3 regions of the Mesorhizobium sp. M7D.F.Ca.US.005.01.1.1 genome follow, and region 3 is predicted to be linked to each of the others. Evidence: riboswitches for the same ligand, from Rfam matches in the RefSeq annotation. Region 3 holds a riboswitch; each other region holds the start of a gene.
The links. A riboswitch is a leader RNA that binds a small molecule or an ion and turns the genes downstream of it on or off. The one in region 3 is predicted to bind thiamine pyrophosphate.

Region 1: it holds a riboswitch for thiamine pyrophosphate, as region 3 does, so the genes downstream of both, thiC (phosphomethylpyrimidine synthase ThiC) here and thiB (thiamine ABC transporter substrate binding subunit) in region 3, are expected to answer to the same signal.
Region 2: it holds a riboswitch for thiamine pyrophosphate, as region 3 does, so the genes downstream of both, EJ076_RS25360 (YkoF family thiamine/hydroxymethylpyrimidine-binding protein) here and thiB (thiamine ABC transporter substrate binding subunit) in region 3, are expected to answer to the same signal.

What each region holds. Positions count from the first base shown of each region.
Region 1 covers NZ_CP034453.1:490,548-494,504, reverse strand. Annotated here, with positions in the region: gene thiC (phosphomethylpyrimidine synthase ThiC) at 1-1,689, opposite strand, end outside; TPP riboswitch at 1,793-1,909, opposite strand; gene EJ076_RS02280 (hypothetical protein) at 2,227-2,490, opposite strand; gene EJ076_RS02275 (metallophosphoesterase) at 2,982-3,957, shown strand, end outside.
Region 2 covers NZ_CP034453.1:5,238,979-5,242,935, forward strand. Annotated here, with positions in the region: gene EJ076_RS25345 (ABC transporter substrate-binding protein) at 1-391, opposite strand, end outside; gene EJ076_RS25350 (ABC transporter ATP-binding protein) at 384-1,148, opposite strand; gene EJ076_RS25355 (ABC transporter permease) at 1,148-1,915, opposite strand; gene EJ076_RS25360 (YkoF family thiamine/hydroxymethylpyrimidine-binding protein) at 2,002-2,610, opposite strand; TPP riboswitch at 2,601-2,714, opposite strand; gene EJ076_RS25365 (LysR family transcriptional regulator) at 2,878-3,795, opposite strand; gene EJ076_RS25370 (SDR family NAD(P)-dependent oxidoreductase) at 3,941-3,957, shown strand, end outside.
Region 3 covers NZ_CP034453.1:7,109,378-7,113,334, reverse strand. Annotated here, with positions in the region: gene EJ076_RS34645 (ABC-F family ATP-binding cassette domain-containing protein) at 1-808, opposite strand, end outside; gene EJ076_RS34640 (thiamine diphosphokinase) at 810-1,454, opposite strand; TPP riboswitch at 1,542-1,656, shown strand; gene thiB (thiamine ABC transporter substrate binding subunit) at 1,700-2,698, shown strand; gene thiP (thiamine/thiamine pyrophosphate ABC transporter permease) at 2,707-3,957, shown strand, end outside.

The DNA.
Region 1 (3,957 bases), 550 kb from region 3:
GGAGCAGAATTTCGGCCCGCACATCGAACAAAAATGTGCCAGCTTGTGCGCCTCCTTGGGCAAGGTCTGGTCGTGGAAGGACCGTGCGGTTTCGGGGTCGAGCGACAGGTTGAACTGGTCCTCCCAGCGGAACTCGAAGCGCGCGCGCGAAAGGGCATCATCCCTGGTTTTCGCTGCCGGATGGCCCTTCGCCAGATCGGCTGCATGGGCGGCTATCTTGTAGGTGATCACGCCAATCTTGACGTCGTTGCGGTCGGGAAGGCCGAGATGCTCTTTCGGCGTGACGTAGCAAAGCATTGCGGTGCCGAACCAGCCTATCATGGCGGCACCTATCCCTGAGGTGATGTGGTCATAGCCCGGCGCGATGTCGGTCGTCAGCGGCCCCAACGTGTAGAACGGCGCCTCACCGCACACTGCGAGCTGCTTGTCCATGTTCTGCTTGATCTTGTGCATGGGGACATGGCCCGGGCCTTCGATCATCACCTGGCAGTCCTTTGCCCAGGCAATCTTGGTGAGTTCTCCAAGTGTTTCCAGTTCGGCGAATTGCGCCGCGTCGTTCGCATCGGCGATTGAACCGGGACGAAGGCCGTCGCCGAGCGAGAAGGAGACGTCATAGGCTCTGGCGATGTCGCAGATCTCCTCGAAATGCTCGTAGAGGAAGCTCTCCCGGTGATGGTGCAGGCACCATTTGGCCATGATCGAGCCGCCGCGCGAGACGATGCCCGTGACCCGGTCGACGGTCAGCGGGATGTAGTGCAGCCGCACGCCGGCGTGGATGGTGAAATAGTCGACGCCTTGCTCGGCCTGCTCGATCAGCGTGTCGCGGTAGACCTCCCAGTTCAGATCCTCGGCGATGCCGTTGACCTTTTCCAGCGCCTGATAGAGCGGCACCGTACCGATCGGCACCGGCGCATTGCGCACGATCCAGTCGCGGATGTTGTGGATGTTGCGGCCGGTCGACAGGTCCATCACCGTGTCCGCGCCCCAGCGGATAGCCCAGACCATTTTTTCGACCTCTTCGGCCATCGACGATGTGACAGCCGAGTTACCGATGTTGGCGTTGATCTTGACCAGAAAATTGCGACCGATGATCATCGGCTCGCTCTCGGGATGATTGATGTTGGCGGGAATGATTGCGCGCCCGCGCGCCACCTCGTCGCGCACGAATTCGGGTGTGACGAAATCTGGGATCGCCGCGCCGAAGGCTTCGCCGTCGCGTTGCAGCTTGCCGCGCATCACCTCGCGGCCGAGATTCTCGCGGATGGCTACGAACTCCATTTCTGGCGTGATGATGCCGGCGCGCGCATAGGCAAGTTGGGTCACCGCCTTGCCCTGCTTGGCCTTGAGCGGCCGATTGCGTATCGGAAATTCCGGTGTCAGGCGCTCGCCGGTGGCGAATCCATTGTCTTCCGGCCGGACGTGGCGGCCGTCATAGGCTTCGACATCGCCACGCGCCGTGACCCATTCGTGGCGAAGCCGGGCAAGGCCTTTTTCGATGCTGGTTTCGACTGATGGATCGGTGTAGGGGCCGGACGGATCGTAGACGGTGACGGGCGGTTCGCCGGCCGTCGGATGGACGGAAATCTCGCGCATCGGCACCCTGATCTGCGGGTAGAGGACGCCGGGCTTGTGGATTTTCCGCGAGGCGGGCAGTGGTCCCGTCGATACGGCGGGGGTGAGGGCATTCATCGTGAGGCTCCTTTGCTCATGCATTGGAGACCCAGTTCTGTGCCGGAAGGATGAAAAGACGCTTCTGTAGACCTGCTGCAACAGGACCTCGGGCGTAAACTCCCGCAAAGCGCTTGCACCGTCCCTACGCCAGTATGAACTGGATCAGGTTCAACGGGTCACTGCGCCGCGAAAGCCAGCAGTATCTCAGCCCCTTGCCGGGACTCCCCTGGTGAATGCCTTAGGTTGAACGGGCTGACGCTATCTTGTCAAGCGCATTCGGGCGCCTTCGGCCGGTGGCGACGACCGGCGGCCAGCCGGGCGGAGAGCTCGCGCATGCATCGGGGACAAGTCACGCCCCGTAGACCGGGGCTGAATGGCCAAAGCCTCATTCGCTTCGTGAAGGATGGAGAAACTGTATTGGCCATGTGCGCGTATCGACCAAGTAGCTCAGGCGGTCACGGATGTGGTTATTCTGGTCGAAGGTGACGAACGGCCTTGGGGGTCACCTCCTTTAGGATTCAGAGGTTGGAAGACGGCTTCTCGCGATCACGGCCATCAGGAAATACCTGTCTTCGGCTCAACCTCGACATGGCGTCCGATCGACCGCAGATATACAGCTATCTCGTTCATGAGATGATCGCGTTCGCCGTAGATTTCAGCAATCCTACGCAGCTGTGGCTCGACGGCCCTCCGTTGCGCTGGCGTGAAATCAGCATCGCCAAAGACGTATCCCAAGTTGCCAATCGCGCAAATTTTGCAGCCGGCGTCCACAACTGCTTGTACGAATGCCGGAATGTCTTTTTCTTGCATGGTCTTCATGTCGAACCTCTCGTGAATGGCGTGCTTGCGCCCCAATCTGCCTTTTCAGCGTGTCCTCTGGGCGGCGCAAGCCCTGAGCGTGACTGTGCACGGGCAACCTCGACTATCCCATCTGCCACGCTCTTTAGAATCGGTGGGGTCTGGTGATCGCAGGCTGGGCCACTCAAAAGCCTGCAAGAAGAAAGTCATGGCGACCATTGCTCAAGATCGCAAGGGTGCGTGCAAGACCTTCCGTTGGCAGTCATGCACGCTCGCTCAGAGATAGTCCGGCCGCGGAAATTCTCCCTTATTCGTAAGAAAGCTCATTGAGCAACTGGGCATTGAGCAACTGGGTCTCACGTCACGGGTCTCGTGTGCTTCACAGCCGAAAAATAGCCGCCGTGGCAATTCTCGAAAAGTGCAGGCTACCTCGTTAAGGACACTGCGGATGATCGTTCGCGCTTGGCAAAAGCGAACGGATTAGTCTATGGCTCTCGGCAGGGGGGCGAGTTATGCGGCGGGTGCGAATCCTTCAAGTAGGCGATATTCACTATCCGGACTGGCATCCTTCCTCTAGCAACATCGATGCCAAGGATAGCAAGTTCGCTCCGAAAATAACGCAGAAGCTACGCGCGTCTTCGCTGCGTGCCGTCTTGACGAAACTTCGGCGGCTGACGACTTCGAAGCCCTTGGATTCGATCGCCTTCATGGGGGATTTCACGAGCCGTGGCGACAAGACCTTCATTGCTTCGGCATTCCAGCATTTCACGTTGCTCTGCCGCGCACAGGGACGCAGTTCAAAGGCGCTTCCGTTGATATTCGTACCGGGAAATCACGATGTGAACCGTGATGACGCGCGCGAACTTGGACCGACTGAGAAATTCAGCGAAATGGCGAGTTTAGCCGCCCGCTTGGGTTGGCAGACCGTTCCCGTGGACCAACCCGTGCACTTCAGACTTCCGACAGGATCCGCAGGCGCAAACTTCATCCTCGTCAACACAGCGATAGGCAGTTGGGAGCTTCAAAACCTTCCCGCGTTCCTTCGTGATCGTCTCGAGGCACTCAGTCCTTCTACAGAGCCTCTAGATCTCGGCTCGCCGGACATCTCGGGACATTCGCCCGCGACACCTCCCAGCGATCCAGACAAGGAGGCGTCCGACGACGAGTATTACGGTCAGATGGACACGCCATACATCTCGCGTGAGATGCTTGCAGGCCTACAGGAATTGCTCCAGCAGCCCGACATGCGTTACGGCATCATAATCGGCCATCACAATCTGCTGCCACAAAAGACTCCGCGCATTACGCCATACGCGGAGATGCTCAACAGCGGATTTGTCAGAACTCAGCTGCTGCAGGGCAACAAGCCTATCGTCTACCTGCATGGACACATACATGCTGATCCGGTCGAGATCGTCAACGATCCAAGGTTTCCGGACGGCAAATTGATCTGCATCTCAGCACCAGAGATACAGTCAGGTTTCAATG
Region 2 (3,957 bases), 1.9 Mb from region 3:
TTTTGATTTCGCTGCGTGCCTCATTGAACACCACGCGACCGGTTTCGGATTGCACCACCGCATAGACGCCCTTCAGGTCCGCCCCGGCGGTCTTCTGGGTGAACAGGCTGATGGTGCCGTTGATACCGAAATCGGCGACGCGGTTTGCGACCAGCGTGCCCGCACCGGTATCGCTGTAGGGCAAGATCTCGACCTCGAGTCCGGCCTCGCGATAAAAGCCCTTGTCGCGGGCGACGAACAGTCCGATGTGGTTGGTGTTGACCGTCCAGTCGAGGGCGACGGTGACCTTTTGTGCAGCCGATTGTGCTTGGGCTCGCCCCGATCCGGCAACGAGCGGAAGGCCGGTGGCAAGGGTCAGCAACAAGGCCTGCCGGCGCGTCAAGTCAGTCATGGTCGTGTCCTTTGGATGGGTTGGGGTTGAGGATGATGTCGAGGATTTCGGCCTCGAGCGCACTTGCCTTCGCGGCATCGCCGCCAAGGCTGCGCGGGCGCGGCAGCGGCACCTTGATTTCACGCACGATACGGGCCGGGCGCGCCGACAGCACATAGATGCGATCGGACAGAAACACGGCTTCGCGTACGTCGTGAGTGATCAGCAGCGCCGTCCAGCGGTGGTGCCGCCACATCTGTTCGAGCCAGCGCTGCATGGCGGTGCGGGTCAGTGCATCGAGCGCACCGAACGGCTCGTCGAGCAGCAGCATGTCACGCTCCTGCACCACCGTGCGCAAAAGCGCCGCGCGCTGGCGCATGCCGCCCGAGAGCTGCGCGGGAAAATGCCGCTCGAAGCCGGCAAGCCCGAACTCGGCAAACAGCGGCGCGACGCGCGCCCGCGCCGCCTTGCGCCTGATGCCCTGCACTTCGAGCCCGAGCGTCGCGTTGTCGAGGATGCGTCGCCAAGGCATCAGCGCGTCGCGTTGCGGCATGAAGGCGAAGTGCCTGCCGTGGTCATCGAGCGGCGCGCCGTCGAAGAACATCTCGCCCTCGCCATGCTCGGCGCCGGTCAGAAGCTGGAACAGCGTCGACTTGCCGGCGCCCGAGGGCCCGAGGATCGAGACGAATTCACCAGCGTCGACACTCAGCGAAATATCGGCCAGCACGTCGAGCCCGCCGAACGCTTTGCGCACATGCCGCAGCTCGAGCCGGCTCATCACCACGGCCTCTTCCCTGCGGTTTCCTTGCCGGCGCGCTCCCAGGGCATGGCCAGGCGCTGCAGCAGCACAGTCAACCCGAACAGGACAAGTGTCAGCGCGGCGCTGGCACCGACGGCGGCCAGCACCAGGTCGGGGCGAAAATTGTTCTTGGCGTTGAGCATGTAGATGCCCAACCCCTTCGCGGCGCCGGCATATTCGGCGAAGATGGCGCCGACCACCGCATAGGTGATGGAGATCCTCAGGCCAGCGAAGAAATAAGGCAGCGCCGAAGGCAGCCGCGCCAGCACGAAGATGCGCCAGCGCCCTGCCCCCATCGCGCGCAGCATTTGCCCGACCTCGGCCTCGGTCGCCTCATAGCCCTCGACCAATGCCACCAGCATCGGAAAGAAGGTGACCAGCGCCACCAGCATGATCTTGGGCGCCAGTCCGAAGCCGAACCACAGCACCACCAGCGGCGCAATCGCCACCAGCGGCAAGGTCTGGCTGACAATGAAGACGGGAAACAGCGCACGCCGCAGCGGCTGGAAGAAGTCGACCAGCATCGACAGCGCAAAGGCGGCGCTGAGCGAGCAGGCAAAGCCAAGCAGCGTGGCGCGGATGGTCGGAATGGCGTTGTCGACCAGCGCCTCGCGATTGAGCATCGCTTGCTCGAAGACACGCGACGGCGCCGGTAGTATCGTCGGCTTGATGCCGGAATAGCTGGCATAAAGCTCCCATGCCAGCAGGAGCAGCCCGACCGAGATAATGGCCGGTCCCGCCTTCATAAGAAGGCTCGCGATCGGGCGCGAAGCGACGGATGATGAGGCCACTGGAGATAACCTTTGACGGCCGCGCGGAGGCGGCGGCAGCTTCAGACAGCCGACGGGCTGTTGGCCGAGACCGTGACGTCGAGGGTTACGTGGCCGGCGCCTAGTCCGAAGCGGCAGAAAGCCTCGTCCAGCGCCGAAAAGATCGCGCCGGCATCACCGCGCAATTTCGTGCAGAAATGCTTGGAACGTTCATAGACGCCGGACTGCTTGAGAAAGTCGATGCAGCCGTAGATCTCGTCCATGTGGTCGTCGGTGCCCATCACATAGAGCGAGAACTGCGCTGCCGCCGGCTGGCCGGTGGCAGCTGCATTGTGCACCGCCGCGATGGCCGCATCCTTGCGCGGACCGAGTGGCCCGACAGGCCCGCCAAGTGCATCGGAGCGGCAGATCGGATCATCCGGCTCGCCAGGGCAGCCGCGCGAGATGGTGGCCGACAACACGCAATGTTTGCCGCTGCGCGCCGCCGCCACGAAGAGGTCGCGCATGGCTGGAAACAGCACTTCGGGCGGCCCGACCAGCAAGGTCGAGATGTCGTCGGTCTCGATCCTGAGCTTGTCACGCCAGGGATCGAGCGCGCCAAGCGCGCCAAGGATGACGCCGACGAAATCGTCGGCCATGGGATATAGGGAAATCTGTGCGCCTGAAAACATCGCCCGCCTCGCTCCGCTGGTATTACCCAGATCAGCTTCTAGGGTCTGTGGGCTTGCCGCCCCCGTCTCAGCCCCGACCGTACGGAGCACCCCTGTGGATGCGCGGGTTAAAGCACCATTCTAGCTGAAGTGAAAGCCGTTTTTTCAGCGCACTGCGCCAAAAGCATTGCGCCAGACATGGTGCTGCCTGAGCGGGATTATCGGGCACCCTCGCTGCCGCGAGCGGTTCTCTCCACAGTCGCGATGCAATCACCTTCGTGCACGCCGTCAACCACCTGACCGTGTTTGGCCGGCATGCGCATGCCGCAGGAAATCGACGAAGGCGCGCACGGCCGGCGGCGTATGACGCTGCTTCTGGTAGCAGAGGAACCAGCCGGGAAAAGTCGCGCACCACTCATCCAGCAGCGGGACCAGATTGCCAGCGTCGATCAGCGGACGCACCAGCTCTTCCGCCCAGAAGGCGATGCCGACGCCCTGCACCGCGGCGGCAACGGCCATGTCGCGGCTGGAGACGACCAGCGGACCATCGACCGCTACCGAGAACCATTGGCCACCCCTGGCGAATTCCCATGTGTAAAGGCCGGCGCTGCCCGGCCGGCGCCAGTTGATGCAGCGGTGCTGGAGCAGATCCGCGGGTGCTGACGGTGATCCGTGACGGGCGATGTAGTCCGGCGAGGCCACGGCGAGTTGGCGCTGCGCGCCGCCAAGCGGCACCGCAACCATATCGGCTTCGAGAAATTCGCCAAGCCTGGCGCTGACATCATAGCCGGCCTCGACACTATCGATGGCGGCATCGTCGATCGTAACATCGAGCACGATGTCCGGCCATGTTTCGTAAAAACGACCGAGCACCGGCTCCAGATAGGTGGCGGCAGCGACGCTGGGCATATGGACGCGCAAGATGCCGGCCGGCGTGTCACGCAAGGCGGCGGCATCGCCGACCGCCGCCTCCATCTCGGCCATGGCCGGCGCGAAGCGCGCGTGCAGGCGCGCGCCGGCTTCGGTCAGCGAGAGACTGCGGGTCGTGCGGTTGAGCAGGCGCAAGCCAAGCCGCGCTTCGAGCTGGCGGATCGTCTGGCTGAGCGTCGATGCCGAAATCCGGAGATCGTCCGCGGCACGAGCAAAATTGCCATGCGCGACGACAGTGGCAAAGGCCTTCAGCTCCGCATAGTCACGTCCGCGCATTATGCCATATTCTCCAATGAGTATGATGGAATTCTATCGCATTTTTCGTAGGGGGTCTGCTGCCTAGCTTGAGGACATGTCTCGAACGTCGCCGATCATCGGCATCGAGCTCATCTGAATCTCCCTCTGAGCAGGAGCGACGAACATGTGGAAACTCAACGG
Region 3 (3,957 bases):
TGGTGGCCGACCCTTCGGCGCCGCGATGGCCGCGAAAACGCTGGCGCATGGTCTGCAGTTCGCCGAGCCGGCGCATGTTGCGCTTGCGCCGCGCCGTCACCCCGTAGCGCAGCCAGTGCTCCTCACGCACGATCTGGCGGCCGAGCTTGTGCTGCTCGCGCTCTTCTTCTTCCAGCACGAGGTCGCGCCATTCCTCGAAATGGCCAAAACCCTTGTCCAGCCTGCGGGTCTGGCCGCGATCGAGCCAGACGGTGGCGCGCGACACGCGCTCGAGAAAGCGGCGGTCGTGCGAGATGACGATCAGTGCCGAGGAGGTGCGGATGAGCTCCTCTTCCAGCCATTCGATCACCGACAGATCGAGATGATTGGTCGGCTCATCGAGCAGCAGGATGTCCGGCTCCGGCGCCATGACGCGGGCAAGGGCGGCGCGCCTTGCTTCGCCGCCCGAAAGATCGTTCGGACGCTCTTCGCCCGACAGACCGAGATGCTCCATCAGATAGCTGGCGCGGTAGGGATCGTCGGCGGGGCCAAGTCCGGCCTCGACATAGGCGCGGACACTGGCAAAACCCTCCATGTCGGGCATCTGGGGCAGATAGCGTACGGTCGCCGAAGGCTGGCGGAACACCTCGCCGTCCTGCGGCTCGATCAGGCCGGCGGCGATCTTCAGCAGCGTCGACTTGCCCGACCCGTTGCGGCCGACCAGTGCGATCTTGTCGCCGGCCGAAGCCGTCAAGGCGGCACCATCGAGCAGCGGCGTGCCGCCGAAGGTCAGCTTTATCCCGTCGAGGTTGAGAAGGGGCGGGGCCATGTCAGCTTTCAGGTAAGGGGTAGGGATGAGCGAGCAGCATCGCGCGGCCATGGTCCAGCGCGATTTCGAGGCGGCCCTTGACCTCGTTGGAAATGGTCAGCGACGAACCGAAGGCCACCTTGACGTGATCGAGCGGCCATTTGGCGCCGGTGACGGTCAGGCCGGCAAGCTCGGAAAAGCCGAGCACCGAAAACAGCGTGCCGTCGGCATAGTCGAAGCCAGCGGTTCCGTGCAGCAGGGGGACGCCTTCCTGGGCGCCGCTGGTCAGAAGCACATCCGTCCCGGCCTCGGCCAGCCGCAGGGCAAGCGCCAGATGCAGGAAAGCGTGGTCGGCGCGCTTGCCGCCGAAGGCGCCGGCGAGCACCAGTCTGGTCGCGCCGCGCTCGAGTGCGGCGGCGATGGCCAGCTCACCATCGGTCTGGTCTTTTTCCGTCGGGAAGGTCCGGCGCGGCACGGCAGCGAGATCGTCAGGCAGGTTGGCAGGCACCGAATCGAAATCACCCACCCACAGCTCCGGCACGAGACCCAGCAGCCGCGCATGGCCGATGCCGGCGTCGGCGGCGATGACGCGGGAGCCTTCGACCTGGCGGTCGAGCCGTGGCGTGCGGATGAGATCGCCGCCAAGCAGGATGGTGAATGTGCTCATATCGTGTGGCCCTTACCAGCCCGGCACGGGAAACGGAAGGCGGCAAACTCCCACTTGCGTGGGGGATCGGCCCGGCCTATGTGTCGAAACGCTCTAACGGGGTGCCGGACGCGATCTTCGCGGACCGGCTGAGAGGCAATCTCGCCAACCCGCTGAACCTGATCCGGTTTGTACCGGCGGAGGGATTAGACGTTTCGGACAGTCCGACGCCTCAATTCCTTTCAATTCGAACGAAGGAGGCGCCGATGCGCACGCTTTTATATTCTCTTGTCTCAGCAATGACCGTGGTCCTGTCCGGACCGGCCTTGGCCAAGGACAAGCTCACCGTCTACACCTATGAGAGTTTCACCGCCGACTGGGGTCCGGGTCCCGTGGTGAAGAAGGAATTCGAGGCCGAATGCGGCTGCGATGTCGAATTCGTCTCGGTCGCCGATGGCGTCGCGCTGCTCAACCGCGTCAAGCTCGAAGGCGCGTCGACCAAGGCCGATATCGTGCTTGGCCTCGACACCAATCTTACCGCCGATGCCAAGGCGTCAGGCCTGTTCGCACCGCATGGCGCGGTGACCGACGTCAATGTGCCGGGCGGTTGGAGCGACGACACTTTTGTCCCCTTTGATTACGGCTATTTCGCTGTCGTTTACGACACCGAGAAGCTGAAGACGCCGCCGAAGAGCCTGAAGGACTTGGTCGAAGGCAGTGCCGACGACAAGATCGTCATCCAGGATCCGCGCACCTCGACGCCCGGCCTCGGCCTGCTTCTGTGGGTCAAGTCGGTCTATGGCGACAAGGCGCCGGAGGCCTGGGCCAAGCTCAAGCCGAAGGTGCTGACGGTGACGCCGGGCTGGAGCGAGGCCTATGGCCTGTTCACGAAGGGCGAGGCGCCGATGGTGTTGTCCTACACGACGTCGCCGGCCTACCACATGGTCGCCGAGAACACCGAGCGCTATCAGGCGGCCTCCTTCGAGGAGGGCGAGTATCTGCAGATCGAGGTGGCGGGCATCACCACGACAGGGGCCAAGAATCCGCTGGCGGCAAAGTTCATGGCCTTCATGACCGGACCGAAATTCCAGGATGCCATCCCCGAGACCAACTGGATGTTCCCGGCAGGCAAGACCGACAAGCCGCTCAACCCGGCCTTTGACAAATTGGTCAAGCCAACCAAGACCTTGCTGTTCAGCCCGCAAGAGGTCGCCGCCAACCGCAAGGCCTGGGTGGATGAGTGGCTGGCGGTGATGAGCAAGTAGGCAGCGCGATGACGCCGGCGTATTCCACGGATTCCCGCGTCAGCGCCGGCATTGTCGCGCTCGCCGCAATCGCGCTGCTGATCGGCGGCGCGTTTGCTGGCCTGCTTTTCGAGGGCGCCCATGATTTCTCGGGCGCTTGGGCAGCCTTCGATCCCTATCTGTTGCGCGTCATTCGCTTCACGCTCTGGCAAGCGGCGCTGTCGACGCTGCTTTCCGTCGTGCCGGCGCTGTTCGTGGCGCGCGCTCTGTCGCGGCATCCACGCTTCTTTGGCCGCGCCTTCATCCTGCAGCTCTTCGCCGTACCATTGGCGCTGCCGGCCATCGTCGCGGCCCTCGGCATCCTGGCGCTTTATGGCCGCGCCGGCTATTTCGCCGGCGTGCTCGCCGTGATCGGCGGCGGAAGCTGGCCGGGGATCTATGGCCTGTCCGGCATTCTCGTCGCCCATGTCTTCTTCAATCTGCCGTTGGCGACGCGGCTGTTCCTCGAGGCGCTGCAAACGATTCCAGCCGACCAATGGCGGCTGGCGAGCCAGCTTGGCATGTCGGCGCGGCCGGCGTTCCGGCTGATCGAATGGCCGACGCTGCGTGCCGCCATGCCAGGAGTCGCCGGGCTGGTGTTCATGCTCTGCATCACATCCTTCACGATCGTGCTGATACTGGGCGGCGGGCCGGCCGCGACGACGCTGGAGGTCGGCATCTACCAGGCGCTTCGTTTCGATTTCGATCCCGCGCGCGCGGTGACGCTGACGCTGCTGCAGATCGCCTTAACCTTTATCGTGGTGCTGGCACTGACGCGGCTAGGCGCCAATGTGGTCGGCGATACTAACCTGCCGGTCGCGCAACGCCGCTATCTCTCAGTCAACGGGGCCGAGACCTGGCTGAACGCAATGCTCATCGTCTTGGCGTTGCTGTTCGTCGTCGGGCCGATGGCGGCGACGGTGACGGCCGGGTTGGGCGCCGATCTCGGCCGGCTGGCCGGTGAGGCCACCGTCCGGCAGGCGACGCTGACCAGCATGGTGCTGGCCTTCCTGTCGGCGCTGCTTTCGGTGACGCTGTCGCTGGCACTGACCATGGCGCGGCGGGCCCTAGCGCTGAACCGCCGGGCTGGCCGCAAGACAATGCTCGAGCATGCCACCGATACTGGGGCCGGCTTTGTCCTGGTCGTGCCGCCGATCGTCGTTGGCGCCGGCTGGTTCCTGTTGCTGCGCCATGTCGGCGATGTCTTCGCCATTGCCCCGATCATGGTCGTCACCGTCAAT